One region of the Succinispira mobilis DSM 6222 genome, then DNA from elsewhere that is predicted to be linked to it. Evidence: riboswitches for the same ligand, from Rfam matches in the RefSeq annotation. Region 1 holds a riboswitch; the other holds the start of a gene.
The links. Region 1 has a riboswitch for thiamine pyrophosphate ahead of thiC (phosphomethylpyrimidine synthase ThiC). Riboswitches for the same ligand answer to the same signal wherever they lie in the genome.
Positions count from the first base shown of each region.

Region 2: it holds a riboswitch for thiamine pyrophosphate, as region 1 does, so the genes downstream of both, thiW (energy coupling factor transporter S component ThiW) here and thiC (phosphomethylpyrimidine synthase ThiC) in region 1, are expected to answer to the same signal.

Region 1 covers NZ_KB913028.1:1,050,741-1,070,823, reverse strand. Annotated here, with positions in the region: gene coaD (pantetheine-phosphate adenylyltransferase) at 1-349, opposite strand, end outside; gene rsmD (16S rRNA (guanine(966)-N(2))-methyltransferase RsmD) at 354-917, opposite strand; gene SUCMO_RS0105075 (DUF4127 family protein) at 961-2,661, shown strand; gene SUCMO_RS0105070 (hypothetical protein) at 2,760-3,212, opposite strand; gene floA (flotillin-like protein FloA) at 3,225-4,214, opposite strand; gene SUCMO_RS0105060 (NfeD family protein) at 4,230-5,510, opposite strand; gene SUCMO_RS0105055 (GatB/YqeY domain-containing protein) at 5,663-6,112, opposite strand; gene rpsU (30S ribosomal protein S21) at 6,134-6,310, opposite strand; gene SUCMO_RS10360 (DUF4127 family protein) at 6,519-8,081, shown strand; gene SUCMO_RS10355 (HD domain-containing phosphohydrolase) at 8,249-9,913, shown strand; gene thiC (phosphomethylpyrimidine synthase ThiC) at 9,986-11,281, opposite strand; TPP riboswitch at 11,360-11,456, opposite strand; gene SUCMO_RS0105030 (ECF transporter S component) at 11,457-11,975, opposite strand; gene SUCMO_RS0105025 (pyridoxamine kinase) at 12,008-12,832, opposite strand; gene SUCMO_RS10350 (DUF1904 family protein) at 12,866-13,177, opposite strand; gene SUCMO_RS0105015 (HlyD family secretion protein) at 13,481-14,359, shown strand; gene SUCMO_RS0105010 (ABC transporter ATP-binding protein) at 14,356-15,264, shown strand; gene SUCMO_RS0105005 (ABC transporter ATP-binding protein) at 15,264-16,166, shown strand; gene SUCMO_RS0105000 (ABC transporter permease) at 16,159-17,283, shown strand; gene SUCMO_RS0104995 (DUF2325 domain-containing protein) at 17,343-17,675, opposite strand; gene SUCMO_RS11180 (FeoB-associated Cys-rich membrane protein) at 17,682-17,822, opposite strand; gene feoB (ferrous iron transport protein B) at 17,839-19,983, opposite strand; gene SUCMO_RS0104980 (FeoA family protein) at 20,062-20,083, opposite strand, start outside.
Region 2 covers NZ_KB913028.1:1,235,288-1,246,987, reverse strand. Annotated here, with positions in the region: gene SUCMO_RS0105975 (glycosyltransferase family 2 protein) at 1-395, opposite strand, end outside; gene pssA (CDP-diacylglycerol--serine O-phosphatidyltransferase) at 471-1,160, opposite strand; gene SUCMO_RS0105965 (phosphatidylserine decarboxylase family protein) at 1,163-1,798, opposite strand; gene SUCMO_RS0105960 (WecB/TagA/CpsF family glycosyltransferase) at 1,865-2,599, opposite strand; gene SUCMO_RS0105955 (response regulator) at 2,611-3,315, opposite strand; gene SUCMO_RS0105950 (ATP-binding protein) at 3,333-4,937, opposite strand; gene SUCMO_RS0105945 (peptide chain release factor 3) at 4,957-6,561, opposite strand; gene SUCMO_RS0105940 (hypothetical protein) at 6,578-7,144, opposite strand; gene thiE (thiamine phosphate synthase) at 7,278-7,919, opposite strand; gene thiM (hydroxyethylthiazole kinase) at 7,907-8,752, opposite strand; gene thiW (energy coupling factor transporter S component ThiW) at 8,761-9,255, opposite strand; TPP riboswitch at 9,332-9,438, opposite strand; gene SUCMO_RS0105920 (MetQ/NlpA family ABC transporter substrate-binding protein) at 9,510-10,319, opposite strand; gene SUCMO_RS0105915 (methionine ABC transporter permease) at 10,333-10,992, opposite strand; gene SUCMO_RS0105910 (methionine ABC transporter ATP-binding protein) at 10,961-11,700, opposite strand, start outside.

The DNA of each region.
Region 1 (20,083 bases):
AAACCGTTTCAATACTTTCATCTATTTTCTTTATCAGCAACGCGCGCTGAAACTCATATTCAAAATCAGATAAAGTTCGTAGTCCTCTAACTATTACCTGAGCTCCTTCATTTTTGACATATTCATTTAGCAAGCCCGAAAAAGCTTCAATTCTAATATTTGGGATATCCTTTGTTGCCTCTTTCAACATTGCCACTCGCTGTTCAACCGTAAACATTGGGTTTCCCTTATTAGGATTAAAAAAAACTCCAACAATTACCTCATCAAACATCAAACTCGCCCGTTTAAAAATATCAATATGACCATTAGTTACAGGATCAAAACTTCCTGGACAAATCGCTATACGCAAAATACTACCTCCCAATAGTTTTTTTCAAAAAGGAAACCACGGTATCACCATAACGTTCTTTTCTCACTAATGATAACTTATTCAAGCTTGTTAAGTCAATCAGTTCTTGAGTACTATGCTCAATTATAATAATTCCATTTTCTTTTACAATATCAAATTCATCTATTTGCACCAAAATCTTTGTTACAAAATCTTTGTTATAAGGTGGATCTGCAAATATATAGTCAAATTTTATTTCTTGACTGGCAAAATAAGCAATTGACCTTATAGCATCATTGCGATAAACTTTTACATAGTCTTGAACTTTGGCCTTTTGAATATTTTTATTAAGCAAAGCTAAGCTTTGTGGATTACATTCTACAAAATGAACTGCTTCCGCCCCACGGCTCCATGACTCCAAACCCAAATTCCCACTGCCAGCAAATAAATCAAGAACTATGCTGTCCCAAAAATTATTCCCCAAAATATTAAAAACGGATTCTTTAACTCGATCCGCCGTAGGACGGATATTCATATTTTGAGGTGAAAATAAATTCATCCCCTTGATTTTGCCAGTTATAATGCGCATTTCCCACCTCGTAATTAAACCATATATTTTTTAGGAGTTAGACATGTTAAAAAAACTTTTATTTACTCTATTTTTATTATCAACTCAGATATTATTAGTTGTTTATTTGTTAGGAGCAGCTCCCTTAATAATTAAAACCGATAAGATAAATACACCCGTAATTTCTAAGAATAGCAATTATACTGGACTTCTAATCCCGCTAGATAGCCGCCCGCCCTGCAAAGAATTCACACAAAATTTAGCAAAAATTGCAGGCATCAATTTAACCGTGCCACCTAAATATTTACTAGACGATTATCAAACACCAGCCCAAAGCAACGCCTTGCGACAATGGCTATACAATAGTATAGCATCCTCTCCAGATTTTGCAATTCTTTCAACAGACATGCTTATGCACGGAGGACTAATCGCTTCACGTGATGTTCATAGTTTAGAGGGGCGCGAACAAACCTTTATTGAATTATTAGAAATTTTGAAAAGCAAAAGTCCAAACACATCTTTAGCCGCCTTCACTATAATTCCACGCCTCTTAATTTCAGAAAATGATGATACTAAAACTTGGCAATATCATATGATGCAATACGCTATTTTAAAAGATAAAGTTAACACCTTTGAAAACCCCTTGGATTTTCAAGAGTTGCAAAAAATACAATTACGTCTTCCTGAAAAATTAGTAAATAAATATAACAATATCTACCTCACCAATGATAGTTTCAACAAAAATCTGTTTAAAGCTATCCAAAACGATTTAGTACAAAAAATCATAGTCGGGCAAGACGATGGCGAAGCATTTGGCTTGCCTAACACCAATCGGCACAAGGCAGAACTATACCTTGAGCATTTAAATTCTAACCAAAAAACAAACGCCTATACAACCAGAGGAGCCGATGAAATTGCTCAGCTTTTCATCGCTCAATATACAAATGAAATATATTCAACATCACCTAAAATTTATATTCAATATTCAGACGCACAAACCAAAAATAAAATTATGCCTTACATGCCGAGTTCTGTAGATGAAACAGCCAGAGAAAAAATTAAAATTATAAAAGGCAATGTAGTCAATGATAAAAACACTGCCGACTTTATTTTATTTATCCATTGCGGTGATCAAAAAAACTCAGATTTTTTTAGTTTAACCAAAATTAGTCAGAATTTAAACGAATTATTAGCAAGCAATAAAAATATTGCTCTAGTAGATTTGAGTGAAAATTTTGAGGCCCAAGAAACTCTACTTGATAGTTTAATCAAGAATAATGTCCCGCTTAGCAAATTGATAGCTTATGCCGGTTGGAATACCACTAGTAATTCTATCGGTACTGCCGTTAGTCAAGCCAGCATCTTTACGACTCGCAAAAAACATTTACCAGTTTCCGAACATCTTCAACTTTACTATCTCAATTCCAATTTTACTTTATCACGCATAATTGAGGATTGGGGCTACCTCAAAATAATTTTACCCCAAACCAATAAAAATTTAAAATTATTCGGGATTGATAATTATAAATTAAATAGCAATAAACACTATACCGAAAGTTTAATCCAAAACAAAGTTCAGTTTTTGGCAAATAATCTACTATACCAAAATTTTTCTAGATATCCTTTTTATCAACTAGAAAACACATGTTTCTTCTTTAATTCTGTTAAAACTACTGTAAATTTACCTTGGGATAGAACCTTTGAAATCAATTTAAAGCTAGAAACTACTATTTCCAAAACAAATAACTCTAACGCCAAAAAATAAACTAAAAGAGCCACTCAGCTTGTAGTCGATACTTCTGTTTAGATTTTTAAACTAAACCTGAAATTTGACTATCAATTTCTAGTGGCTCTTTTTAAATCTCAGCTAATTTTATTTTTTCTATTGGAATAGAAACCTAATTTTTCTACTGGACGCATTGCTCGCGGTTTCGAAATGATTTCTGCCATAATCATTCCTTGCAAAGCTTGCCTTGCAGTTATTTTAGTCTGTTTTTCATGTTCGTGATTTGTTTGCTGATCTTTTTCTTTAACCCGAACTCTAGAAATTTCTTCAGTAACTGGCACTATCTCCGGTACCGCTTCCTCTTTATCTAGCGTTTTAGTTTCTAACTGTATGGGTTCCTCAATACCAAATATTTCATCCCAATTAATATTTAATTCCCGCTTTTGTTTTTCTGTTCCAGCCAACGTGTCGTCTTGTTGCGATTGAGTCTCATCTGGATATTGGTATTTTTTCTTTTTTTTAAATATATTATTAATCTCTGGAAGGACAAATATTGCCAGTAGCAGTAAAACTACACCAAAGCCATCCATATATATCCCCCCTTATTTAGGGTCGTTGTTTTTGTCAAACTCTTCTAACCCTGCAATATTCTTACGCATATCAGTATCCGCAATTATATTATTCATTTGATAATAATCCATAACACCTAAATTACCTTTTTCTAAGGCCACTGAAAGAGCGAGTGGCACTTTTGCTTGCGCTTCAACTACTTTAGCTTGCATCTCTTGCGTATAAGCACGCATTTCTTGTTCTTTGGCAACAGCCATCGCTCTGCGTTCTTCTGCGCGAGCTTGAGCAATGCGTTTATCAGCTTCTGCCTGATCAGTCATTAACTCTGCTCCAATATTTCTACCTACATCAACATCCGCAATATCTATCGACAATATTTCAAAAGCTGTCCCCGAATCTAACCCTTTTGCTAAAACAGTTCGAGATATATGATCTGGATTTTCCAATACTGCCTTATGATCAAGTGCTGAACCGACACTAGTTACAATCCCTTCTCCAACCCGAGCAATTATTGTACCTTCACCAGCGCCACCTACCAAGCGATCGATGTTAGCTCTAACCGTTACTCGTGCTTTAACTCGTAATTCTATTCCGTTTTTTGCCACTGCCGAAACAACCGGTGTTTCAATCACTTTAGGATTAACACTCATTTGCACGGCTTCTAAAACATTTCTGCCTGCCAAATCGATAGCACAAGCCCGTTCAAATGTTAAAGGAATATCGGCTCTATGTGCCGCAATCAGAGCATCAACAACTTTATCAACATCCCCACCAGCTAAGTAATGTGCTTCTAATTGGTTAACACTAACTGGCAAACCGGCCTTATTAGCCTTAATCAAAGGCATTACTATTTTCGAAGGAGAAACTCTGCGCAAACGCATCCCCACCAAGTTAAATATGCCAACATTCACACCAGCAGCTAAAGCCGAAATCCAAAGCCCGATTGGTACCAAATTTAAAAACAGGCTAATACCTATTACAATTAAAACTATAATGAAGCCTCCACCAAACAATTCTGCCATAACAAAATCCTCCTCTTACTGTTTTTCAACATATATTTGACCACCTTGAATCTTAACAATTACAATGGACTCACCTACTTCTAAAAACTCCCCACTAGTTAATGCATCATATTGTTTTTCTTCAATTTTAATTTTCCCAGTTGGGCGCATTTGAGTTATTGTTACTCCTACTTGTCGCAATAAATTCTCATTGACATTTTTTTTGGTTACACCTAAATCTGCATTTCCTTCTTTTAAAATAAGCCTATTGTAGATACTGGTACTAGTTATATATTTACTTAAGACATACACTCCAGCAACAGCCAAACCTAGACTTAATAACAGCCATCTCACAGCTTCAGTGCCACCACCTAAAACCAAAAAGAAACTCCCCATTAAAAATACTATTCCTAACATTCCACTAATTCCAAATCCAGGAATAAAAACCTCTAAAATTAACAAGGCTACGCCTGCCAAAAAAACTAACGCAGGCAACATTCCACCTGAAGTAGTAACTATGCTACTTCCAAAAACAGCAATTCCAGCAATAATTGCCATTAATCCAGCAATCCCAGTTCCCGCCGTTTTAATTTCCGTTATCAAACCCAATATTATTACTGTAATTAAAATTGATTTAACTGCAGGATTATCAAAAAACCCAATCAAACTTTCCCTATATGTTTTTTCAACAATTACTTTGTTCCCTTGCTCAATCTTTAATTCTTTTACAACCGCATCAATGTCATCCGCTCCAAAATCTGCAAATTTTTCTCGCAACGCTTGCTCTTGCGTCAAAGACAAAATTTGTCCCGGTTTCGCATAGTTTCCATAGCCTAAACTTTTATCAACCATTGCCTCCGCTATTGCTTCATTACGTTTGCTATGTTTTGCGGTGCTTGCAAATTCCGCCTTCAAAGCAGAGATGTTTTTTTCAGTATTAGGAATCGGTTCAGCAGCGCCGATACTAGCACTACTTGTCATTGCAATTTTATTATGTGCAAGCGCTATTAACGCGCCTGCCGACCAAGCTCTATTTTTTATTAAACACACTGTAGGTATTTTACTTTCAATTATGATATCACGCATTTGTGTTGCAGAATCAACCCGCCCACCAAATGTATCCATTTGCATAATAATTAAACTTGCTTGAAGTTGTTCTGCTTTGTCATAAGCTTTTTTTAAAACAGCCACGCTACTAGGGTCAATCTCTCCTTCAATATTGAAAACAACTATATTTTTTTCAGCAGCTTCAGACTTAAGTCCTCCCCCCCCAAATAAATTCATAATTATTAGCAACACACATATTCCTAAACGCAAGATATTACCTCCTTACATTTTTCTATATTTAGCTAACAGTTACTTCAATAATAAAAACTCAAACATCATTTATTATTAGTCATTCTACTATTCCAGTTAAGCATAGTCAAGTAATAAAAAAAGGAGGAAGCATCTCACTTCCTCCCCAGAAACTAACTTAAAAGCTCACGAACTATTTGATTTACCAACTTACCATCTGCTCGTCCTTTAGTTTTTGGCATAATCGCAGCCATAACTTTACCCATTTCTTTTTGCGTAGACGCACCAGTGCTTGTAATCGCTTCTTGAATAATTTCACGCAACTGTTCAGCTGTAAGTTGTTCCGGCAAATAAGCAGTCAATATTTCTATTTCTGCCAAAGCTGGTTCCGCCAAATCGTCTCTACCAGCTTTTTTAAACTCTTCATAAGAATCACGTCGCATTTTAACTTCTTTACTCAAAATACCTAACATATCATCTTCTGAAAGCTCACGCCGTTCGTTAATTTCTACATTCTTAATGCTCGATAAAACCATACGAATCACTGAAAGCCTAAACTTGCCTGCCTCACGGTCACGCATCGCTTGCTTCATATCTTCTGTTAAACGAACTTTTATAGACATTAAACTCATTCCTTGTCAGCTTTATTTTGTCTTACGCTTTCTTGCCGCTTCGGATTTTTTCTTACGTTTAACGCTTGGTTTTTCGTAGTGTTCACGCTTTCTAACTTCAGAAAGAACACCAGCCTTTTGTGTAGCGCGTTTAAAACGACGAAGCGCACTGTCTAGCGTCTCATTTTTACCAACTTTAATCTCTGCCATCTGATCTCCCTCCCTCCACATGATCCTTAGGGAAGTGTATCCTTTTATACACCCCATAATTATACACTGACAAAAGCGTTTTTGTCAAGATAAGTTCCCTTGGAAAAGATTTTTCAATAAAATAACCCTTTGCGCAAATTTAGAGATTTATTTTTATTTCCATTTGCATTATACTATTATACATGATATACGAGCGGGAGTGTTGTAATTGTTAAAAAAAATTTTTTTCGCCCTATTTTTTTATACCTTTTTCAGTTGTTCCAATGTAGTTTTTGCCGAAACAAACAAAAAAATTATATATATCCCACTAGATAACCGACCAGTTTCTCTAGACTATGTTGTCCAAACAATTAACTTTGCGGGTGAAAATTTAATTATCCCTCCCGAGACATTGTTGGCAAATAATAATCACTTAGGCAACCCCGATGAACTAATGCATTGGTTAATAAAAAACTGTACTCGTGCAGATTATGCTGTAATCTCAACAGATAGTCTTATTTATGGCGGATTAGTTGCTTCTAGAACTCATAACGAACCTTTAAATGTTTTACTGAAAAGAGCCCAAGCGTTAAATATTATTAGACAAACTAATCCAAATTTAAAAATATACGCTTTTTCCACTTTAATGCGCACACCGCGTAAAAGCAATAAATTCATTGAGCCACCTTATTATGAATACTATGGTCCTGATATTTTTCGCCTAACTGCATTACTTGATAAAGAAACTACTCTAGCTCTAACAGCACTAGAAATAGCCGAAAAGAATAATCTTTTACTTATAATTCCAGAAGAATTTCTTAGTGACTGGTTCTCGCGGCGAAAAAAAAATCTGACCATACATAACTATTTGCTAGATTTATATACAAATAAAGCTTTTCATTTTTATACTATTGGTAAAGATGACAATGCACCTTATTCGCAAACACACTTCGAAGCTAAACAATTGCTAAAAACCTTACCGCAAAATATTCCCGCTAATTTTAAAATTATAGCTGGCGTAGATCAACTCGGTCTAATGTTAATAACCCGCGCAATAAATCAAAACAAAAAGTTTTCGCCAGCAGTTTTTGTTCAGTATACTGATGGTGCTGGTGCAACTACTTTGCCAGCATATTCCGATCAACATCTTTATTCTTCTGTCGAAGATCAAATAAATCTTGTTAATGCGCAGCAGACCTTTGCTCTCGAAGAAGCAGATCTAGTTTTAGTAATTAACACACCTTTTGATGGAGTAACTTTAGATGCTTCCAACCTCAAAAATACACTAGTTGCTTCATTACCAACACTTAAATTGGTCGATAAAACTAAATATTTTATGACGCTACAAAAGAAAGTCGCTATTGCTGATGTTGCCTTTGCCAATGGTGCAGATAATTCCTTTATTTTCGAGCTAAACCGAGCACAGCTGTGTCAAAATTTAAATGCCTATTCTGGGTGGAATACCGCCGATAACTCCATTGGCTATGCTCTGGCCCAAGGAATACTAGCCAATCATATGAGCAGCGAACAGAAAAATCTGCTCTTAAAAATTCGCTTAGTCGATGACTGGCTTTACCAAGCAAATGTTAGACCCAAAATAGTCAACCGATTTTTTAAAAACACCCCTCACGAACAGTATAACTTAGGTTCAGAAACCACCAAAATAAATTCTGTGATTTCTGACGATCTTATTTACAAAACCAAAGATTATTCCATTTTTCAAAACTTTAAATTTAAAACCGCTCTACCTTGGCAAAGATTATTTGAAATTAATGTCCAACCGCTAGCTTAAATTTATATTTGAAATTGAGGTGTATTGTTATGTTCGGCAATAGGTTTAGAAAAATCGTGTTAGTTTTTTTTCTGATTTTGACATTTGCAAGCATTATCTGCACTTGTTCAAGTTACCTTGTTGCTGCTAACTCTACCTCTTTAAAAATTTATGACCGCAAAGTACTTGTGATACAATCTTATAATCGTGACTATATTCATACACGTGCTTTAGAAGAAGGAATTTTAAAGATTTTCAAAAACTCATCTGCGAATATAAGCATAAACTACGAATTTCTCGATACAAAGAAGTTCTTCACCCCTGAGTATTTCCATTCACTGTTTATAGTTTTCGCCGAAAAATATAAACAAGAACACTTTGATGCCATAATTCTCTGCGATGATGATGCCTTAAATTTTTATCAAATATATGGGCAAAAAATTTGGGGTCCCACAAAACATGTCGTCGCCACTGGTATCAATTCTATTAATATATATCCTGATGGTATCCCTGGTTTAATTTTAATTGAAGAACGACCAAATTATGAAAAAACAATTGATCTTGCTTTAAAACAAAATATGGGAAAAAATATCTCTACCTTAAATTTTATTTATGATAATACCACGACAAGTAGAGAAGTAAAACGCGATATTGTCAAGCTTATTGGTGCTAATTATCCAGCGCTAAAACACAATCATTATTTTCAAGAAACTCCAGAGACTCTGCGTGATATTGTAAATTCTGCTGATGAGCATAATATTTTTTTCTTTATTCTTTATTCTACTTCTCCTGATGGCAGAAATTTTCTTTATGATGAGGTTCCTAGATTTATTCTCAAGAATTCAAAAAACCCGGTTTATAGCCTCTGGGAGTTTTATCTTGGTTCAGGAGTAATCGGCGGATACTTAGCTTCTTCTAGTAAATATGGTGAAAGTGCCGCCCAAACTGTCCTAGATTTGTGGGCTGGCAAAAATCTGCCAACAATTATTTATGATAATGGCGAAAACCAACATTATATTTTTGATTATAATATTATGCAAAAATATAATATTAATTACACTCCTAACAATGCGCTATTTATTAATAAGCCTGAAACTTATTTCCAAAAAAATAAAGAAATTATACTGTTTTTTTCAAGTATAATTAGCGTACTATTACTTTTAATAATCTTATTGTTGATAATAATAAATCAAAAACAAAATATTAACAAAAAGAATCAAGAAATCAGCCACTTAAGCACCGAAATAATCGAAACTCAAAAGGATTTAATTTCTCGTTTAGGCGATGTAATCGAAACACGTTCTCATGAAACAGCCAATCACGTGCGTCGAGTTGCCAAAATTTCTGCCGTATTGGGCAAGGCCTATGGATTAAGCAACGAAGAACTGCAAGCTTTGACAATAGTTTCTCCAATGCACGATGTTGGTAAAATAGCAATTTCTGAAGCAATCTTGCAAAAACCAGCAAAACTCAGTCCTAAAGAATTTGAAATCATGAAAACACATACACAAATCGGATATGATATTTTTAAAAATGCGGAAAGACAAATGCTGAAATATGCTTCCCTAGTTGCTTTAGAACATCACGAACGTTGGGATGGCACGGGTTATCCCAACGGAAAAAAAAGTGATGAGATCAGTATTTTTGCTCGCATTACTGCTATTGCTGATGTATATGACGCGCTTTGTAGCAACCGTCCTTACAAAAAAGCTTGGCTTCCTGAAGATGCATTAATTTACTTAGTTAACGAACGCGGGAAAATCTTCGATCCCCATTTAGTTGATTTATTCTTAGAAAACAATCTTGAAATTAATAAAATTCGAGAAGAGTGGTCTGACAAGCCGCATAATTAATTTTATCCGTTCAAAAAACAGAAATAACCCTACTACAATTGCTTTAGTAGGGTTATTTCTGTTTTTCTAGTTTTATTTATGCAAATTTAATTTTTCTCCACCTAAAACTTTTTTCATATTGCGCATCGGACACATTTTCCCACACATTGTACAAGTATCTTTATGTCCTGGCAAAGAACTTTCACGATATCGTTTGGCTTTTTCCGGATCCATCGCCAGTTGAATCATTTTTTCAAAATCCACATCCGCACGTGCCTTACTCATCTCATTATCCCAGTTTCTAGCATTTGGCAAATTTTTCGCAATATCACCAGCATGAGCGGCAATTCTCGCAGCTACAATTCCATCCTTCATATCTTGCAAGTCAGGTAAACGTAAATGTTCTGCTGGCGTAACAAAACATAAAAAATCAGCTCCACTGCTAGCAGCTATAGCCCCGCCTATCGCACTTGTAATATGATCATATCCGGGAGCAACATCAGTCACTATTGGTCCTAAAACGTACAAGGGAGCTCCGTGACATAATTTTTTGGCAATAAGCATATTTGGTGCCACTTCATTTAAAGCCATGTGTCCTGGGCCTTCTATCATCACTTGAACGCCTTTTTCCCATGCACGTTTAGTTAATTCTCCCAAAACAATTAATTCTTCTATTTGAGCGGCATCTGTAGAATCAGCTATGCTTCCTGGTCTACAAGCATCCCCCAAACTTAAAGTCACATCATACTTTGCGCAAATATCAAGCAATCGATCATATTCAGCAAAAAAAGGGTTTTCGCGATCATTTAATTCCATCCAAGCAAATAATATAGACCCTCCCCGCGAAACTATATTAGTCAATCGCTTATTATCTTTTACTTTTTGAGCAGTAGCCTTATTTATCCCACAATGAATTGTCATGAAATCAACACCATCTTGAGCATGTGTCTCTACTACTTGAAAAAATTCATCTGTCGTTATATCTTGCAAATCCTTATCTAATAAACCTATAGCATCATACATAGGGACTGTACCTATTGGCACCGGAGAAATTTCTAATAGTTTTTTTCTGAAAACTTGCGTTTTACCATAACAACTTAGATCCATAATCGCATTTGCCTGCATTGTTATAGCCACCTTAGCTTTTTCCAATTCCAAGTCCCAATCGGCACAATCATTAGATATCCCTAAATTAACATTTACTTTTGTCTTTAACCCTTCACCTATCCCACTTGCTCTTAAATTACTGTGATTAATATTTGCCGGTATAACTACCTTCCCTTTAGCCACTAGAGACAATAGGTTTTCAACTTTAATTCCTTCTTGTTCAGCAACATAGCTCAATTCCTTAGTAATAATTCCTTTTTTGGCAGCTTGCAATTGCGTCATAATCTCACTCCTTTAATAAAATATAAAATAAAAAACACCCCACTCACAAAAAGTAGGGTGCTAGACTCTAAGTTAAACTTAAATCATTGCTAACTTCCCTACGGTGGTCCTAACCACATCAGGTTCAAGGGTTGAGTAATTACTCTCTCAGCATAAAGCACCCCTAGTTAAATCATTATTTATATAAATTTTTAGGTAACACTCTTTCTAATACTGGCACCAAAAACAAGGCGACAATAATCCCTACGGTACTGCTCATTAAGCTAGCTGGCACATTTGCTAAAGCTACATTAAGACTTCCAATAACCTGCCACCAAGCAAGAATATACCCAAACAGTGTCCAGATTGAAGCAGTTAGATAAGCCATAATTTTTAAAATTAAACCATTTTTATAACGAATATTCCAAGGATAAACACCTTTTATTATATAACCTGCAATAAATCCAGCTCCACCTTTTATAAAAAAAGACCAAAGCGTATAAGGTGAAAACCCCATTAACAAATCAAACATTGCCGTACCTATAGCTGCCGCCAAACCAGCATATAATCCTCCAAAAAGGCTTGCGCAAGTAAAAATAAAGGCCGTACCCAAATGTACCATTGCCCCTGTTCCAAAAGGAACCTTTATAAAAGTTGCTACAACACATACACCTGCTAGCATTCCAATTAACACAATGTCTTTTGTTCTTAACATATTTATTCCTCTTCTTCTGGTTATAATTGCACTTAAATTTCCATTATTAATGCTTCCAATAGTATCCCTTCACGTATAGGAGTTTGCTGTTCATATGTTTTTTCAATACATTTATAAACAAAATCTGTCGCTTTCTGCAACGCTATGCTAATATCATTGCCTAATAATAAATAACCAAGTAAAACACTTGTAAATACATCGCCAGTACCTGGGTAATGAACAGGAATTTTCGGAGATTTGTTCACGAAAAATATCTCCTCATCACTATTATATCCTACATTGGCGATTTGTCCACTAGCTAAATTAACTCCCGTTATTATTACGTTTTTAATTCCCCATGCCGCTAAACGCAACAAATATTCATAAATGGTTTCTAAATTTTCTTGTACTTCTTGATATGGTTCTCCCAATAAAAAACAAGCTTCCGTATAATTTGGAGTAATTATATCGGCATTTAAAATAAATTTTCTCATTTCCAACTGCATTTCTTCCGTATATTTAGAATACAACTTGCCGTGATCACCCATTACTGGATCAATTACTTTTAGAACATTACCCTTAGCTTTCTTAAAAATGGTATCAACAATTTCAATTTGCTCTGGCGATGCTAGATAGCCAGAGTATAAACAATCAAACTCCAGTCCTTCATTTTGCCAATTCCTGTCTATTTCCTCCAGTTTGTCAGTTAAATCTACTGCCGCAATATTTTTATATCCCCCTAAATGCGAACTCAAAATTGTTGTCGGCAAAGGGCATACTTGCACTTGCAAATTTGACAATATTGGTATTATAACGCTCAATGAACACCTTCCATAACATGATAAATCATGCACAGCAACTACCTTTGGTATTATCATACAAATCTCCTAATATTTATATCCAATTATTTTTTAATAATGAACTCCATTGTCGTAGTATCTTTCTTTCTCTAAAACGATAAAAAAAACATCTCGTTGTTTATAACCTAACCTTCTTAAAAAGCCATCAATTTCCTCAGCTACCGCATCTTGTATGTTCTTTGGTCTTGCAAACCAATTAATTTGAATTATTGGGTACTTAACATTTATGAAAGCACTCTCTATTAACTCCAAGCTGAGTGTATCTAGCTCACAACCAATTATTTTTGATAAATTAAACAACATTAAATCGGCAATACTTTCTAATTCGTCTTTTTTCACATTTTTAACTATTATCTGTGGCACACTTACACCCCCCTTTTTTATTTCTCATCATACGTTTAGCTATTTTATTATCTAAACGAAAACTTGTCAAGCATTTCAAGTAGCTTATTTTTTCAGCTTAACAATATATGTTCTAGTGTTGCAAATATACCATATAAGGTATATTATTTATTTAAAGAAATCAAAAAATTGTGCCTATATCCTTATATGAAAGGGTGTTATTCTATGCCAACAAAAAAAACTATTATAATTATCTTTTTTTGTGCTTGTAGCATTTTACTTTTTATTTTTTTTAAATCAACCTACAATGACAGCGCCTCGCTTATGGCTACTGGTACAGTCGAAATTACCAAGTTAGAGGTAACTCCACGCCTAAGTGGTTATATTCGCAACTTAAGTATCGATACTGGTTCTAGAGTTAAAACTACTGATATACTATTTGAAATTGAACGTCAAGATTTAACCGAACAATTAAAGGCCGATCGTTATGCGTTACAGCAAAGTGAAGCTAAACTACAAGATTTACTTAACGGCCCCCGTCCACAAGAGATAAAAGCTAGTAGTTCTGTATTAAATAGTAATTTGGCTGTATTAGAAGTAGCTACTACTGATTTGATAAGATATCGACAACTCTATGAGCAACGTGCTATTTCTAAGCAACAATTAGACCTTATCCAAAAAAATTATGATGTCGCTTTAAATAATGCAAACAACGCTCGTGCCCAATTAGAGCTTTTGCAGGAAGGTGCTCGACCTGAACAAATCACTGCTCAAAAAGCTGAGACAGAAAAACTAAAAGCAATCCTGGCTGCAAATAAAAGTGTTCTTGCAGACTCTATTTTAACAAGTAACCTTGACGGGGTTGTTCTTAGTCGTAATTTTGAAAACAACGAGTATGTTACTGCTGGTTCGCCAGTTTTAACAATCGCTAATCTCCAAGATTGCTGGATAAAAGTATATATTGCCTCAAACGAACTAGGTAAAATTTATCTAGGGCAAAAAGTTCTTGTAAATGTTGACTCTTTTCCGAAAGAAAGTTTTCAAGCAATAGTCAAGGAAATCTCTGATAAAGCCGAATTTACTCCTCGACAAAGTATTACCAAGAATGAACGCGCAAATATGGTGTTTGCCGTGAAGGTAAAGCTTGATAACACAGACGAAAAGTTGAAACCCGGCATGCCTGCGGATGTGATTTTCCAATGATCGAAATTAAAAATTTGAATAAGAATTTTTCCCAAAAAAAAGTTTTAAGTGATATAAATCTCTTTATAAAAAAACAAGAAATTTTTGGATTAGTTGGTGCCGACGGGGCTGGTAAAACAACATTGCTGAGAATAATTTTAGATTTATTAAAACCAGAAAGTGGTTTTGTAAAATTTGCAAAAAACAATCTTGAAAATAGCATAAAAGAAAAAATAGCTTACGTGCCGCAAACTTTCAGTTTATACAACAATCTTACTGTTTTAGAAAACATTAATCTCATAGCAAGTTGTTATGGTCTAAAACAAAAAAACATCCAAAATCAAACGAAAGAAATCTTGGAATTCACTAGTCTGTATGAATATAAAGATAGATTTGCCGAAAAACTTTCTGGCGGAATGAAACAAAAACTTGCTCTTGCAAGTGCCTTAATTCATAACCCTGAAATTATTTTTCTTGATGAACCTACTACAGGGGTAGACCCTGTTTCCAGGCGAGAATTTTGGCAACTTTTGCATTACATAAATCGCCAAGGGACAACAATCATAGTCTCCACTCCCTACATGGACGAAGCAGAATTTTGCCATAGAATTGCCTTTATTGATAATGGGAAAATAATTGAGTGTGATACTCCAGATAACCTTGTAAAAAACTATCCTAACCAATTATTAGCTTTACAAATAATTGGTGTTTTCCCCAATTTATCTACTATTAACAACATTATTGATATTTCTATTTTCGGACAAGATTACCATATCGCCGTTTCCAATAATTCTGATTCTACTATTGAAGAAATTCATTTAGCCTGTAAAGAAAATAATTGTCAAATTGTTTGTCTAAAACCAATAGCCCCAAATCTAGAAGATGTTTTTATAAGCTTAACACAAAAGACGAGGAGTATAAATTAATGTATGTTTTAGAAACCAAAGCTTTAACAAAAAAATTTTCAGATTTTACAGCTGTAGATAATCTAAATTTAAAGATTACCAAGGGCAGTATTTATGGATTTTTAGGTTCCAATGGTTCTGGCAAATCTACAACTATTCGCATGTTATGCGGCGTGCTTACGCCAACTTCTGGTAGCATTGAAATTTTTGGTAAATCTTTAACAAAAAACCTCCCTTTCCTCAAAAGCAAAATTGGCTATATGTCGCAAAAATTCAGTTTACACCCCGATTTAACAGTTATGGAAAACTTAAATTTTTATGCCGGTCTTTATAGTTTGCCAAAAGATATTATTGAGCAAAGAATTAGAGAAATTATTAATTTAGCGCAAGTAGAATCTTTTAAAAATGAACTAACTAGTGCTCTCGCTGGTGGTTGGCGTCAACGTCTAGCTTTAGGTTGTGCAATTTTACACAAACCTGATATTTTATTTCTAGATGAACCAACCAGCGGTGTTGATCCCAATTCACGTAGAATGTTTTGGGATATAATTCACTCTTTAATAGAAATGGGAACAACAATTCTTATCACCACACATTTTATGGATGAAGCTGAACATTGTGACAACATAACTTTTATTCATCAAGGAATTACAATTGCCAGTGGGAGTCCTAAAGAGTTGAAAAATCTAATTCCTTATAAACTTTGGCAAATTTCTGTCCCCGAACCTCTTAGTTTACAAGAAAAACTCCGCACAGAAAATTATCCCGAAATATATGTTCGTGGCAAACAATTACGTATCTTAAGCAGTCCAGAAAAAATCCCTACTTTCATCGATAACTTTCCTGTTAACGAAATAACACCTTCCCTTGAAGATGTTTTTGTTTATTTAATTAAGCAAGAAAGGAAAAAAAATAATGACTAGACTAAGAGCATTGCTAATAAAAGAATTTCTGCAAATGAGTCGCGATCGAATGACTTTAGCTATGTTAATTATTTTACCAATAATTCAACTGTTAATTTTCGGCTATGGAATCAACACAGATGTTAAACACTTACCAACAGTGGTTTTCGATCAATCTTTAACCCATGAAAGTCGTGATATGCTTAATTCCTTTAGCTCAACCAGTTACTACGACATAAAATTTATAGCTCATAATTTCCAAGAAGTAACAGAAATAATAGATTCTGGTCAAGCAAAGGTCGGAATAATTTTCCCTCCTGATTTTTCAGAAAATGTCAAGCATGGACGTAGCGCTTCCATTCAAGTCCTAGTTGATGCCAGCGATAATATGACCGCTAATTCAGCTATTAGTACCGCTCAACTCGTAGGTCAAGTTAATTCCCAAAAAATTTTAATAAAAAAGCTCCGCATGGCGACTGGGCAAATTTATCAACCAGCTTATGATATTAGAATCCGCCCATGGTACAACCCTGATTTTGTTAGTCCTTACTATATGGTTCCCGGAATAATTGGTATTGTCGTTACAATGACAATGGTTATGCTTACTTCTATCGCCTTAGTGAGAGAAAGAGAATTCGGAACCTTAGAGCAATTATTGGTTACACCTTTGAAAACCTATGAATTAATAATTGGTAAGATAATACCTTATATTTTGGTTGGTTTCATCCAGGTAGCCCTAACATTATCAATAGGTCTATATTTATTTGATATCCCCGTCAAAGGCAGTATGATCTTACTTTATATTATGACTTTATCTTTCTTATTAGCTTCATTGGGCTTAGGTATTATGATTTCCACCATTGCCCAAAATCAAATGCAGGCTATGCAAATGGCTTTTTTCGTTCTTGTACCCAGTGTATTGTTATCAGGGTTTGTTGTTCCACGGGTATCAATGCATATCTTCTTTTATTATTTAGGCTATTTATTCCCGATGACTTTCTATTTAGAAATTATTCGTGGTATATTATTAAAAGGAAATTCTTTTCAGCATCTTTGGTTTCCCTTTTTTTCTTTATTATTTTTTACAATCATTACTTTGACCATCAGTATTAAGCGTTTTAAAAGAACTCTTGCTTGATACAAAGTGTTAAAAAAGTATAAGAGAAGGCCTCGTTTTTTAAACACGGCCTTCTCTTGTTATTTTTTGTTTTTACAATTAGCACAATTTTTACCACAGATTGAGCAATTCCTTTGTACACACTCAGCTAATATACCCTTTAATGCACAAGCACTACTACTATGTGAGCGAACTATTTTAGCACCAGTTTTTTCACCTTTAGCAATTGCTTTTTGCACCATATTATGAGATACAGTACTTGTAAACAACACTACTACATCTGGATTTCCCATCGTACTTTTTAAATTAGCAGGCATTTCAGTAAAGACCTTTGCTTTACAACTATATTGTTTGCAAATTTCTTTATACTTACAAGCCATCCGCTCATGTCCACCAATAATTACAATGCTCATAAGTGCCTACTTCTGACAATTACTTGTTGATGGACAACCCGAGCAACCACTGCAACAAGAACCAGCCTTATGTTTTTGACTATATAGATAATAACCTACACCAACAAATGCACTTAAAACAATTGTTCCCACAATAACTGTTCCCATTTATAACACCTTCTTTCTAAGCATTTACTGCTCTTTTCGCTAGTTTAAGATTTTTCTCACTTTGTCTGTACGGTTTAAACAATAAATATAAGATTCCTGCTACAAAAGCGATTGCTACAGCCGTTAATATTGAAAGTTGTCCATCCGTAAAATAAGTTCCGATTTGATAAACGATAAAGGCCATAACATAAGCAAATAGCGTTTGATAGCTTATTGCAAACATTGTCCATTTCATATTGCCCATTTCTCTTCTGATTGTCCCAATTGCAGCAAAGCATGGTGCACACAACAAATTGAAAACCAAGAACGAGTAAGCTGATATGACAGTAAATGATTGTTGTAATAACGGCCAAATTTCCGTGCCATCTTCCGCCACTTCAGCAAAACCAAATAAAATCCCAAAAGTAGCTACAACATTTTCTTTCGCAATCAACCCAGTAACTGTAGCCACCGTAGCCTCCCAAGTGCCAAAGCCTAAAGGTGCAAATATCGGTGCAACTGCTTGACCTAAAGTTGCCAAAATTGATTCCCCTATTTCAACCATTTCAAAAGCTCCATTAAAGCTACTTAAAAACCAAATAACTCCACTTGACAAGAAAATTATTGTCCCAGCTTTTACAATAAATGATCTGGCTCTGCTCCACATGTGTAAAAGTACACTTATAGCACTTGGCAAATGATAAGGTGGTAATTCCATTACAAAAGGTGCTGGCTCTCCAGCAAAACTATCCGTTTTCTTTAAAATTATCCCGGAAATAATCACTGCTAAAATCCCAATAAAATAAGCTGACGGAGCCACCCAAGGTGATTCTTCAAATAAAGCCCCTGCTATCAAAGCGATAATCGGCAATTTTGCTCCACAAGGAATAAAGCTCGTTGTAATAATTGTCATTTTTCGATCGCGTTCATTTTCAATTGTTCTTGAAGCCATAATTCCTGGAACACTGCAACCAGTCCCAATTAACATTGGAATAAATGATTTTCCCGATAGGCCAAAACGTCTAAATACTCTATCCATAATAAAAGCAATACGTGCCATGTAGCCACAATCTTCTAAAATTCCTAGTAGTAAAAATAAAACCATCATTTGTGGCAAAAATCCAAGAACTGCACCAACCCCACCAATAATTCCGTCTAGAATCAATGAATTAAGCCATTCCGCAGTACCAGCGCCCACTAAAAATTCTTCTACCGCAGGTGGAATTATCTCACCAAAAAGTACATCATTCGTCCAATCTGTCATCATTGTCCCAACTGTAGATACTGATAAATAATAAACCAAAAACATAATTGCAGCAAAAATCGGCAACGCCAAAACTCTATTGGTTACAATTTGATCGATTTTGTCAGAAACTGTAATTTTAGTTGTATTTGCTTTTTTTATAAAAACTGTCAAAACTTGAGAAATATATTGATAACGTTCATTGGTCATGATACTTTCGCTATCATCATCCATTTCATTTTCCAAAGCACAAATAACTTCTTCTAACTCTTCGCCTAAACGTTCACTAAAATTAATTTGTTGTAAAACCTTGGCATCGCGTTCAAAAATTTTAATTGCTAACCATCTTTTATTGCCCTGAATTCCTTCTGTGGCCAAAATATCTTGTATTTTTGTCAACGCTAACTCAACTGACTTGGAAAAATAATGTTTAGCTTTTACATTTCGTTTTTCTTCAGCTATTTTTATAGCTTTCTCGGCTACTTCTAAACAGCCATCACCCTTTAGTGCAGCTGTTTCGATGATTTCACAACCCAATTTTTCCGAAAGCATTTTCACATTAACAATATCGCCTTGTTTATGGAGCACATCCGCCATATTTAAAGCAATAACTACGGGCACACCAATTTCTAACAATTGTGTTGTAAGGTATAAATTTCTTTCTAAATTAGTTCCATCAACAATATTAATAATTGCTTCTGGTTTGTCTTGCAACAAAAAATCTCTAGCCACTACTTCTTCTAGAGTATATGGTGATAACGAATATATACCAGGCAAATCGACAATTTCTACATCTTTATGGCCTTTTAATTTGCCAACTTTTTTCTCTACCGTTACTCCAGGCCAGTTACCAACATATTGTGCACTTCCTGTCAACTCATTAAACATTGTAGTTTTCCCACAGTTTGGATTACCTGCAAGAGCAATTTTAATTCCCAATATAATCTCCCCCTCAATTTGTTAGCTTAAGCTAACCTCTCCATGAAAAAATTTGCAGCCAGTTTGGCTGCCCCAGATTTAAAGATACTTAACTTCAATC
Region 2 (11,700 bases), 180 kb from region 1:
ACAGCATCATATTTTTTCTCCATTTTAAACAATCGATCAAACATCCACTCCATAGCAAAACCCTTGCCTTTTTCTTGATCGTTAAACCGCTCATGAACTAAAGCGCCTGCTCTTGAAGCTATTTTTGCTGTATTATCTTTACAATTATCAGCAATAACAAAGATATCGTACAGTTCATTTGGATAATTTAACACATGCAAATTTTCTACCAACTGTCCAATAACAGTCTCTTCATTATGTGCAGCTACAATAACCGCAAAAGTAGTTTTAGGTGTTTTTATTTTTTCTTCCTGTTTTTTAAACATTCCAAAGAAAGATATTGTGAAATAATACAAAGTGAAAAAAACAATTAAAAACTGCAGTGGCAACATTATCAAGTCAAAAAAATGTACCATTAAAATAAACTCCCCTTTAATTTGGCAAACGTTATGGTATTCCATACGTTTTCTTTTTTTATTTACAAAGAAAATTTAGCGCTTTGCAAATACTAAGCAATAGACACTATTAAATATCCCTAATAGCGAATATGACAGAAACACTAAAAAAGGAATTGTTCGATAAATATTTTCTATGCCAAGCAAATAAACAATGTAAAGCATACTAAAAGTTGTAATTATTGTTGATACAGGCTTAATAGGATTTCCTTTGCCCTTAAAATCAGGGTATTTTATATTGCTTACCATTAAATATCCTAAAACTAAGACTGAATACAAAATTATAGTAGGACTTAGACCTTGCAAATCTGCAATTACAAATGTAGCTATCATACATCCTGCTGCAGGGATTGGCATCCCCATAAAAAAGCCTTGTACAGTTGAAACGTTAACATTAAAACGTGCTAAACGCATCGCTCCACAAACAGCAAACATTAGTATTACTCCAATGGCAATATTACCATTGGTAGATAAAGAATGCTGATAAATTAAAATTGCCGGTGCTACTCCGAAAGAGCCTAAATCACACAGTGAATCAAGTTCTTTACCAAAATCACCACTTACACCGAAGTAACGCGCAGCTCTCCCGTCTAAAGCATCAGCAATCATAGCCAAAATAATATAAATACCAGCCAAACAATAGTCAGCTTTAATAGTTGATAAAATTGATAACACTCCGAAAATCAAATTTAATGAGGTTAACGCATTAGGAATTACACTTCGCAAATTTAATCAATCCTTCCAATTACAGTTTTACCACCAATAACTCTTTTTCCTTTTTTTACTAAAACTGTAACATTTTTAGGCAATATTAATTCTGTACTTGAACCAAATTTGATCATCCCATATCTCTGTCCTTGTTCGATATTATGTCCCAAAGTTACCCAAGAAACAATTCTTCGAGCTAATAAACCAGCTACTTGAATTACTAGAATTTTTATTTTTCCATTATCAATTCCAATGGCATGACGCTCATTTTCAAAGGAAGCAGATTTTTTGTATGCTGGACGAAATCCGCCACAAGTGTAACGTTGATATTTAATTTCGCCACGCATAGGACTTCTATTAATATGAACATCAAACACAGACAAGAATATTGTTACTTTTGTAGCTGGTTCTTGAAGAAATTCTTCATCATAAATATCCTCGACACCCATAACCATCCCATCTGCGGGCGACAATAATAGTTTATCATCTAAAATTACCTTTCGATTTGGGTTTCTAAAGAAAAACATAAAGAATAATACCAATACACCGGGGATAATGCTCCAATATATATCGCCAAAAATAGCAGTTATTGTTGTTAAAACCAAGAAAAAAGCTATAATAAAATGACCGTCTTTAACAATGGGAGCTTTTACCATTCACTCACCTTACCTTTCATATTACTTTTAAAATATTTATATCAAGATATTATTATAGTATATATATTATTGTTTGTCTAATAATTTACTGCAAAATACTTTAAAAATAAATTTAGGAATTGCTAAAATTCTTAAGAATCTGCTAGGCTGCATTAAAAAACGATATAGCCACTCTAAATTGTTTTTTTGCATAAAAACTGGTGCACGTTTTACATTTCCAGCCATTACATCGAATGTGCCACCAACTCCAATCAGTAAGTTGGGTTTTAATTGTTCACGATACTGATTAAGAAAAATTTCTTGTTTAGGTACCCCCAATGCTACTAGCAAGATATCAGCTTCACTAGCATTGATGGCATCTATTATATCCTGAACATCTGCATCAGAAAAAAATCCATCGCGAACTCCCGCAATTTTTAAACCGGGATTTTTTTCAATGGATAATTCACTAGCTTTTTGTGCAATTTTTGGTGCAGCACCCAAAAAATAAACTTTTAAATTTTGGTCCGCGGCTACTTTTAAAATTTCAGATACTAAATCACACCCTGCAACACGTTCTGGCATATGATATCCTAAATAACGTGCAGCTAAGACCACTCCTGCCCCATCTGGTAATACTAGTTCTGCTTCTTTTGTTATTATTCTATTAAACTCTTTATTGTTTTGGGCGAGCATTATAATTTCAGCATTAGCTGTTACCACGAAAGTCTTTTGCTGATTCAAAAGTCTTTTTAATAAAAAATCAATAGTTTCTTGCATGGTATAACAAGCAACACTTATACCTAATATTTTAGCTAACATAATTTTTTTCCTTACTCTACATAATGATTAATTATTGAAGAAGATTTATCTAAACACTTGTATTTATAGATTGGTCGGCCTACAGAACCTCGATGTAGTTCTAAAGACAGAACATTTAAAGATTTGAAGAATTCTAAGTACTTTCTTATAGAAACACGGGAAATTCCAGCCGAAGAGGCTATTTCATCAGTAGTAAACATGTTTTCTTGTTTTAAAATTATTTCCCAAATTAATTTTAAGGTGTTTTTATCTAGTCCTTTAGGAACATTTGTATCGGAAGGGGTTTCCTTAATTGTTAAATTTTTGTCTAAATCTTCTTGCTTCACTTGAGTTAAATTTTCCAAATTGGTCCTTCGGAGTTTATAATTATTTAGCGCTAAATTAAATCTTTCAAACTCAAATGGCTTAATAATATAATCAACTGCGCCAAAGCGCATAGCAGTTTGAATCTGCTCTTTTTCATTAGCTGCCGAAATGACAATTACATCAACATTGAAATTTTTATTACGAATTTCTTTCAATAATTGAAGACCATCAATTCCAGGCATAAAAATATCTAACAAAACTAAGTCATATGACTGTTTTTCTAAAAATTTCAGTGCCTGTTCACTAGTTCTTGCTGTATCAATTAATTCAAAATCTTTTAATTGCTTAATATAATGCTCGTGAAATTTACCTACCATCGGGTCGTCTTCTACTACTAAAATTCTAATCACACTTAACACTCCTTTATTTATAGAGGCAATTTTATTGTGAAAATTGTACCTTGTCCAAGTTTAGAATCTATTTCAATATTGCCACCTAATTCTTTAATTGTTTGTTTAACAAGATATAAACCAATGCCTCGCTCTTGGCCTTTAGTTGAAAAATCTTTGTCAAAAGCTTTTTGCAAGACTTCTTCCGTCATTCCTGGACCGGAGTCTTCTATCATAATAAAAATCTCATTTTGATAGTTTTTAATAGTTAAAAATACTATTTGTTCCGAAGTTTTATTAAGCGTTATTGAATCAAAAGCATTGGTTATAAGGTTTCCTAGGATTAAAATTATCTTATGGGTCAAATCGTGGGGAATATTTGCATGCAATTCACTATCATCAGCTAATATAAATTCAATACCCAATTCTTTTGCTCGATTACTTTTGCCTAAAATAAAACCACTTAATATAGCATTTTTTATATGTTTATTAATTCTTGTTATTTCACCATGCTGATAGTCCGCAATTTCTTTTATATAGTTCTTTAAATCATCATAAGCTTGTAGTTGTATTAAGCCTAAAATTACATGTAGTTTATTCATAAACTCGTGCGTATTTGCGCGTAATGCCTCAGCATAGGTTTTAACACCTGTAAGTTGTGCGGCTAACTCTTCGATTTCAGTTTTCTTTCTAAATGTTGCAACTACACCCACTACTACATTATTAACCTTAACGGGTAAGATATTTAGAATCAGTAATGTACCATAGATATTTTCATCTACATTGTAAATACTTTTCCCCTTACTTAATACTTCCAAAAAAGAGCTATCATTAAAAAATATATTAATGTTCTTTCCTAGATAATTTTTTTCTTTAATTCCAGTTTGCGCAAATATATCTTGTGCTACAGCATTTAAAAGAGTTATTCTGCCATGTCGATCACTCGCTATAACTCCTTCGCGAACTGAATTTAAAATAGCCCGTTGTTCCTGAACTATCTGAGCAACAGTTTCTGGTTCTAGCCCTAACAATACATCTTTAATGCTTTTGGCAGTATATACAGCCCCAGCAACACCTACAAATAAACCAATTATACTTGAAATTATTATCAATATAATTGTTTCATTAGTTAAGTCCGAAAGTACATTTTTAGGGAATGCCACAAAAACATAACCAAGCTTCTCACCATGAGGTCCATATACTGTGTTTTTTACTTGATCGGCAAAAAACAAACGTTGCTTGCTATCTACAATATTATCATAAAAATCATCACGTTTAAATGCTTCTATTATTTGTTTATTAAACTCTGCTTTGTTAGCAGTTGCGGTTTTTTCTAAAATAACTTGTTTATTTATATTTAAAACAGCTATATTAGAATTAGTAGCTTTAGAAGTAGCATTTACTATCTCTTCCATTAGAATATAATCTTCGATGCGTGTAGAATTTATTAGTTCGATAATTTTTTGGTTATTAGATACAACTGCAGCTACACTCATGGCACTGCTTCCTAGCTTTTCTTGAAAAACATCGGGGACACGCTTCGTAATTAAAGTGCTGCTTACTAATAGAGAACATAAAATCATAAAAGTTACCAACATCGTAATTCTTTTAAATAAACTTATTCCACGTGATTGTGTAAGCATAATTGTCAACACCTAAATCTTATATTTTTCTTGCATCAGTTGGAACTACTAAAAATTCTAAATTAGGGTTTCTTTCGATAAGCCAATTAAGACTCCATTCGTTATTAACTAAAATAACCGGACGGTCTTTTGTATCTACGAGAAGCATACCATTATCAATACCTTTAATCGCATCGATATCTTTCTTTTCCCCTAAAATCCAACGTGATAGACTATAGCTAAGATTATTTATTAATAACGTTGCTCCATATTCGTTTTTCAAGCGATATTCAAGCACATCTAGTTGAAGACTGCCAACTGTACCAACTACAAAACTCTCTATTCCTATGTCAGGTTGACGAAATACTTGAACAGCACCTTCCTGCGCCAGCTGTATCATGCCTTTAACAAATTGTTTTCTTTTCATTGTATCTTTGGGTTGGACACGTGCAAACTGTTCAGGGGGAAAAACAGGAAAATCTTCAAATTGAAGTTTTTCTTTACTTAAGCACAAAGTATCACCTATACCAAAAATTCCCGGATCAAAAACACCAATTATATCACCAGAATAAGCATCTTCAACTATAGTTCGTTCTTGCGCTAAAAATTGTTGCGGTTGCGAAAGTTTTATTTCTTTACCACTTTGGACATGATACACGCTCATGCCTTTTTCAAATTTTCCTGAGCAAATTCTCATAAAGGCTATACGATCGCGATGTGCTGGATTCATATTTGCTTGGATTTTAAAAATAAATGCAGAAAAGTTTTCATCAGTTGGTTCTATAAAACCATTTTTTGTTACTCGTGGCAATGGCGGTTGTGAGAGTTCGAGAAATTTATCCAAAAATGCTTGAACACCAAAATTAGTCATTGCACTGCCGAAAAACATCGGGGTTAGCTCTCCAGCTTTAATTTTCTCAACATCAAAAGAGTCTCCAGCCATATCTAAAAGCTCTATTTCGGCAAGCAAATTCTCATAATACTCTGGTCCAATTAAATCTTTCATCTTTACATCTTCTAAAGACCCTTTAGTTGAAAGTAATTGTTTTTGTCCGCGCCGATTATCAGTTGCAAATAGTTCAACTTCTTTAGTAAGGCGATTATATATTCCAATATAATTTCCTTCAATGCCAATTGGCCAAGTAACTGGGTAGGCATTTATAGTAAGTACTTTCTCCAATTCATCCATTAGATCAAATGGTGTTCTGCCAAACCTATCAATTTTGTTTACAAATGTGAATATCGGTAATTTACGTTTTTTACAAACCCAAAATAATTTTTTTGTTTGTTCTTCCACACCTTTTGCAATATCAATTAACATTACAGCACTGTCTGCTGCCATTAATGTACGGTAAGTATCTTCACTAAAATCTTGATGTCCAGGAGTGTCAAGAATATTAATTCTAAAACCAGAATAATCAAATTGCAAAACACTTGATGTGACTGAAATTCCACGTTGCTTTTCTATCTCCATCCAATCAGAAACGGCATGTTTTTGAGATTTTCGCGATTTTACAGTTCCAGCCAAATGAATCGCGCCTCCGTACAGAAGTAGCTTTTCTGTCAAGGTGGTTTTACCGGCATCAGGATGTGAAATAATTGCAAAAGTTCTTCGTCTATTTACCTCATTTATTAGTTCTGTCATTTATTCCTCCGCTTTTTTATTTACTTTTAAAATGATTATTACCAGTTATTTCGTATAATTGCCAGGCTTCAGCAACTTGCTCTAATATTTTCGTATCTACTTCACGTTCAACTTCTAATTCACCTTTACGATTAAATCGAAAAGCAATATCTTTAAACTCAATTCCACCATAAGTTGTACAAGTAAATGTTGTTTTCATAAATTCTTCATTAAAAATACATTCTTTTAAAAGATCCTTTCTTTTTTCATCTAGCCATAACTGATAAAGAGCAAATAAATGTTTTTTAGCCGCTAAAGGCATATCAATATTGGTAACTATAATATCATCTAATGGTGTACAATCAAGATTGACATACTCTTCTCCATTAGCTAATAGAATATCAACATAATAGTAGCAGTTTTCTTCTCTAAAACTGGCACTAGTAATTTCCCAGAAAGATTCCCAGTTGTTGTAACAACTATCGCAAATCAATTGAATGTCTGCAAAATTTTGTGTAGCAAAATTGTTTCGATAATATAGATGTTTTTTGGCTGTGAAAAGCTTTTTGCAATCACTACAACGCAAATTCAATGTGCAAATCATAAAGTTACTCCTTATTAAAATAATCTAATAATGCTATTAGCCTTTACGGCAATCCGCAAAGGCTAATACTTTAATTTTAATAAAATAAATTCATTGTTAATTTTAACATTACCTGATTATAGTGTCAACAAGCTTAGAGATTGTTTTTTATTAGTGCTACTTTACTTTTCAGTTGGGTTACTGTTTGCCCAATATTTTTCGCAGTCAAAATAGCTGAAACAACTGCAATTCCAGAAATTTCGCTCGCTATTAAACTATCCAGATTTGCAACATTTATTCCGCCGATTGCAACAACAGGAATTTTCACAGTCTGAACAATGTTTTTTAAAGTAGCAATCGACGTTGGTTTAGTGATTACTTTGGTAGTTGTAGGAAAAATAGCCCCAACTCCTAAATAATCAGCTCCGGCAGCTTCTGCTATTAATGCTTGTTCTAGAGTTTTTGCTGAAACTCCAATTATAAAATCTTTAGAGACAATTTTCCTAGTTGCATCTGCCGGTAAATCGCTTTGTCCCAAGTGAACCCCATCTGCAGCAGTTGCTAACGCTATATCCAGGCGATCATTAATTATTAAAGGCCGGCTATATTTAGCAGTTAAATCTCGCATTTTAATAGCTAATCTATAAAATTCTATACTTGTTAAATTTTTCTCGCGTAACTGTACTAAAGTTACACCAGATTTAAGTGCTTGCTCTGTTGCAAAAAGCAAAGCAGTATCATCAACAAATAGATTGCTATCTGTTACTAAGTACAAGCTATAGTCTATTTTATCCAATTTATTTTCCTCCTACTATTTATAGTATCTAATGTTATCTTTGAAATATAATCAAAAAGTTTTATTTTAAAGCTACCAATACCTAAATTGTCACGCCTTACATCATGTTCTGCCAGTTCAGCGGCAATATTTAGTATTGATATTGCTAATAAACTAGCCGCAGTATACTCGCGCGTACTTGCATAAACACTTATTAGAGCTCCACATATGCAGCCAGTTCCTGTTACAGATTCTAAGAGTTTAGAACCATTAGAAAGAACATATTGTTCTGTACTGTTAGCAATAAGATCATGCATTCCAGTAGCTACAACAGTGCAATTATGTTTTTCGGCAAGTTTTGAAACTATATGTAGGTTAACTTCAATTGTAGATGAATTTATAGTATCGCATAAGGCAACGTCTACGCCGCGACTTTGCGATTCCATTAGAGCTAATTTTTTTATTTCGGACATATTTCCTTTAATAATCTGAGGTTGTAGTTCATGAATGATTCTTTCTGCTAGTTCAATGCGAAATTTACTACAAGCGACACCTACTGGATCAAAAACAATAGGAACTCCACTTTGTTTGGCCGCTAAACCAGCAATAAAAATGCTCTCTATACGACTTTCGTTGATATTACCAATATTAATTAGTAAAGAGTCTGCTTGGCTAACAATTTCGAATACTTCTGCTGGATTTTCAGCCATAATGGGACTAGCGCCTACAGCTAAGATGATATTAGCTGTATCATTAATTACAATATTGTTAGTCAAGCAATGGACTAGAGGTTTTGATTTATCAACTAGCTCTTTTATTTCAGCGAATTTATAAGTAGAATTTCCCAAAAACATTTTGTACCCTACCTTTCTAATTGTTTATGTATATTTTCAAGCATATCACTAGATAACAATTTTTCTAGAAAAACGTAGGCAACTGTTGTACCAATAAGCGTTCCTAGAATAAAAGAAGGTACAAAAGTGAATAAGGCTACTTCTTTACTTCCATATAAAAAGCTAACTGCATAAAAAGAAACTATCGCGCCAATAATTCCAGTGCCAATAATTTCACCAATAACAGCACCCCAAACTTTAGTTGTACGTCTATAAATAAGACCTGCTAAAACAGCTCCGAAAACTGAACCAGTAAGAGCCAAAATGTTAATACCTAGAAGCATCATTCGCAAAACAGATATGGCTATAGCGCCCAAAAAAGCGTAGCTCGGACCAAGCAATACGGCGGTAACGACATTGATAAAATGCTGCATGGGAGCCATTCCTGGAACTCTTAAAATCGGTGATAAAACAAAGCCAATAGCAACTAACAAAGAGAGTAAAATAAATTTCCGTACATTCATATAAATCCTTCTTTCTAAAAAATAATATAAAACAAAGAGAGCTGCCATGTAGGCAACTCTCTAATATTTTACAATTCATAAAATATTTAGACTTTCCTACGGCTATACTAATAGCACAGGTTCAAAGGGTTCGAAATTTTAAATTTCATCTCAGCTGGTACACCAGATCCCCTAGTCTTTTTATTTAATTTTTTAAAACTTTTAAACAACTTAAAAATAGCATAGATGGATACTTATGTCAAGTTATTAAGATATTACCAAGCGGCAATAATTGATTTTTGATATTTTGTTTCAATAAATTTTTTAACTTCCGGAGAATGATAAGCTTTTATTAATTCTTGAACTCTTGGGTCGTTTTTGGTTTTGCCACTAGTAGCTATAATATTTACATAAGGTGAATTACTGTCTTCTAAAAAAAGAGCGTCCTTGGCTGGATTCAAACCAGCTGGCATTGCATAATTGGTATTCACGGCTGCAAGATCTAGGTCCGTTAAAGAACGAGGAATTATTGCTGCATCTAATTCTTTAATTTTTATGTTTTTGGGATTCGCTATAATATCTGCTGGAGAAGCTTTAATTCCAGTTCCTTCTTTTAGTTTTATTAAGCCGATTTTTTCTAAAAGCAATAAACCGCGCGCTCCGTTAGTAGGGTCATTAGGTATTCCAACTACCGCGTTTTCCGGAATGTTTTTTAAGTCAGTTATTTTTTTTGAATACAAGCCCATCGGGAAAATAACTGTGTTAGCTACAGAGTGTAAATCATATTTTCGGTCTTTAACTATATAATCCATATATGGTTTGTGTTGAAAACTATTCACATCAATATCACCTTGACTTAGCGCAACATTGGGCTGGATATAGTCATTGAATTCAACTACAGTTATTTTTAAACCGTTTTTTTCAGCTTCTTTTTTGACAACTTCCATGATTTCAGCATGTGGTCCAGCTGTAACTCCTATTTTTAAAGGCTGAGCATTGGATTTTTTTTCTGAAGAATTATTTCCGCAAGCTGTTAAAGATAGGCTGGCAACTAAAACCAAAAAGATTATAAAATATTTTTTCATTTAAATATCTCCCTTATAATTTATTTTTATTGAATTTTTTTGCTAAATAATCACCACAAGATTGTACTAATTGGACTTGAACAATTAAAATCAAAACCGTGATAATCATAATATCTATACGGAAACGTTGATAACCGTATCTTATTGCCAGGTCACCTAAACCGCCGCCACCTAAAGCACCAGCCATTGCAGAGTAGCCGATTAGACTAATAATCGCTAAAGTAATCCCCAAAATAATAGCCGGCATTGCTTCAGGAATTAACACTTTGATAATTATTTGTAATGGTGTTGCTCCCATAGCTTGAGCTGCTTCAATAACTCCATATTGTACCTCTTTTAAAGCGCCCTCTATTATTCTAGCAATAAAGGGCGTTGCAGATATGGTTAAGGGGACTATTGCCGCTGTAGTTCCGATAGAAGTGCCAACTATCATTCGAGTTAGTGGAATAATTGCTACCATTAAGATTATAAAAGGAACCGAGCGAGTCGCATTAACTATATTTCCTAAAATATTATTAAATGCTTTATTTTCTAAAATATGCCCTTTATCTGTAACAGTTAAAATGATTCCCAAGGGTGCTCCAAACATAGTTGATAAGAATGTAGATATTGCAACCATGTAACATGTTTCTGCTAAAGATTCAAGCAGTAGCTGTATTAGTTCTTCTGGCATAACCAACTACCTCCGTTTTCAAGTTTTGTTCTTTCAAATAAATTAGGGCTTTTTGTATATTAGTTCCTTCACCAGCAAGTTCAACCACAAGTGTTCCATAGGGAACGTCTTTGATATAATCAATATTACCATATAAAATACTTGTATTGACATCAAAACGACGGATTATTCCAGAGATTATCGGTTCTTCAGTAGATGAGCCGATAAAAGCTAAGCGCAAAATTAAATTGCCATTTTCGATTGGTGTAGGCGATAATTTTAAATGCTTAACAACTGCAGGTAATTCTTGATTATTAATTACACTAATAAATTCTTTAGTAGTTTGTTGTTGTGGGTTAGTAAAAACTTCAAGTATTTCACCCTGTTCAATAATTGTTCCTCCCTCAATCACTGCTACCTTATCACAAATTTCCTTAATTACTTGCATTTCATGAGTTATTAGCACAATGGTTAAATTAAATTTCTTGTTAATGTCTTTTAAGAGCTCTAAAATTGATTTTGTTGTCTGTGGATCCAATGCTGAAGTAGCTTCATCACACAATAAAACTTTCGGATTAGAAGCTAAAGCTCTTGCTATACCAACCCGTTGTTTTTGACCACCGGAGAGTTGCGAAGGGTAATAGTTAGCCCTTTCCCCCAAACCAACTAGTTCTAAGAGCGGCTTGACTCTTTCTTCAATTTCTCTTTTGCTTACACCTTGTATTTCTA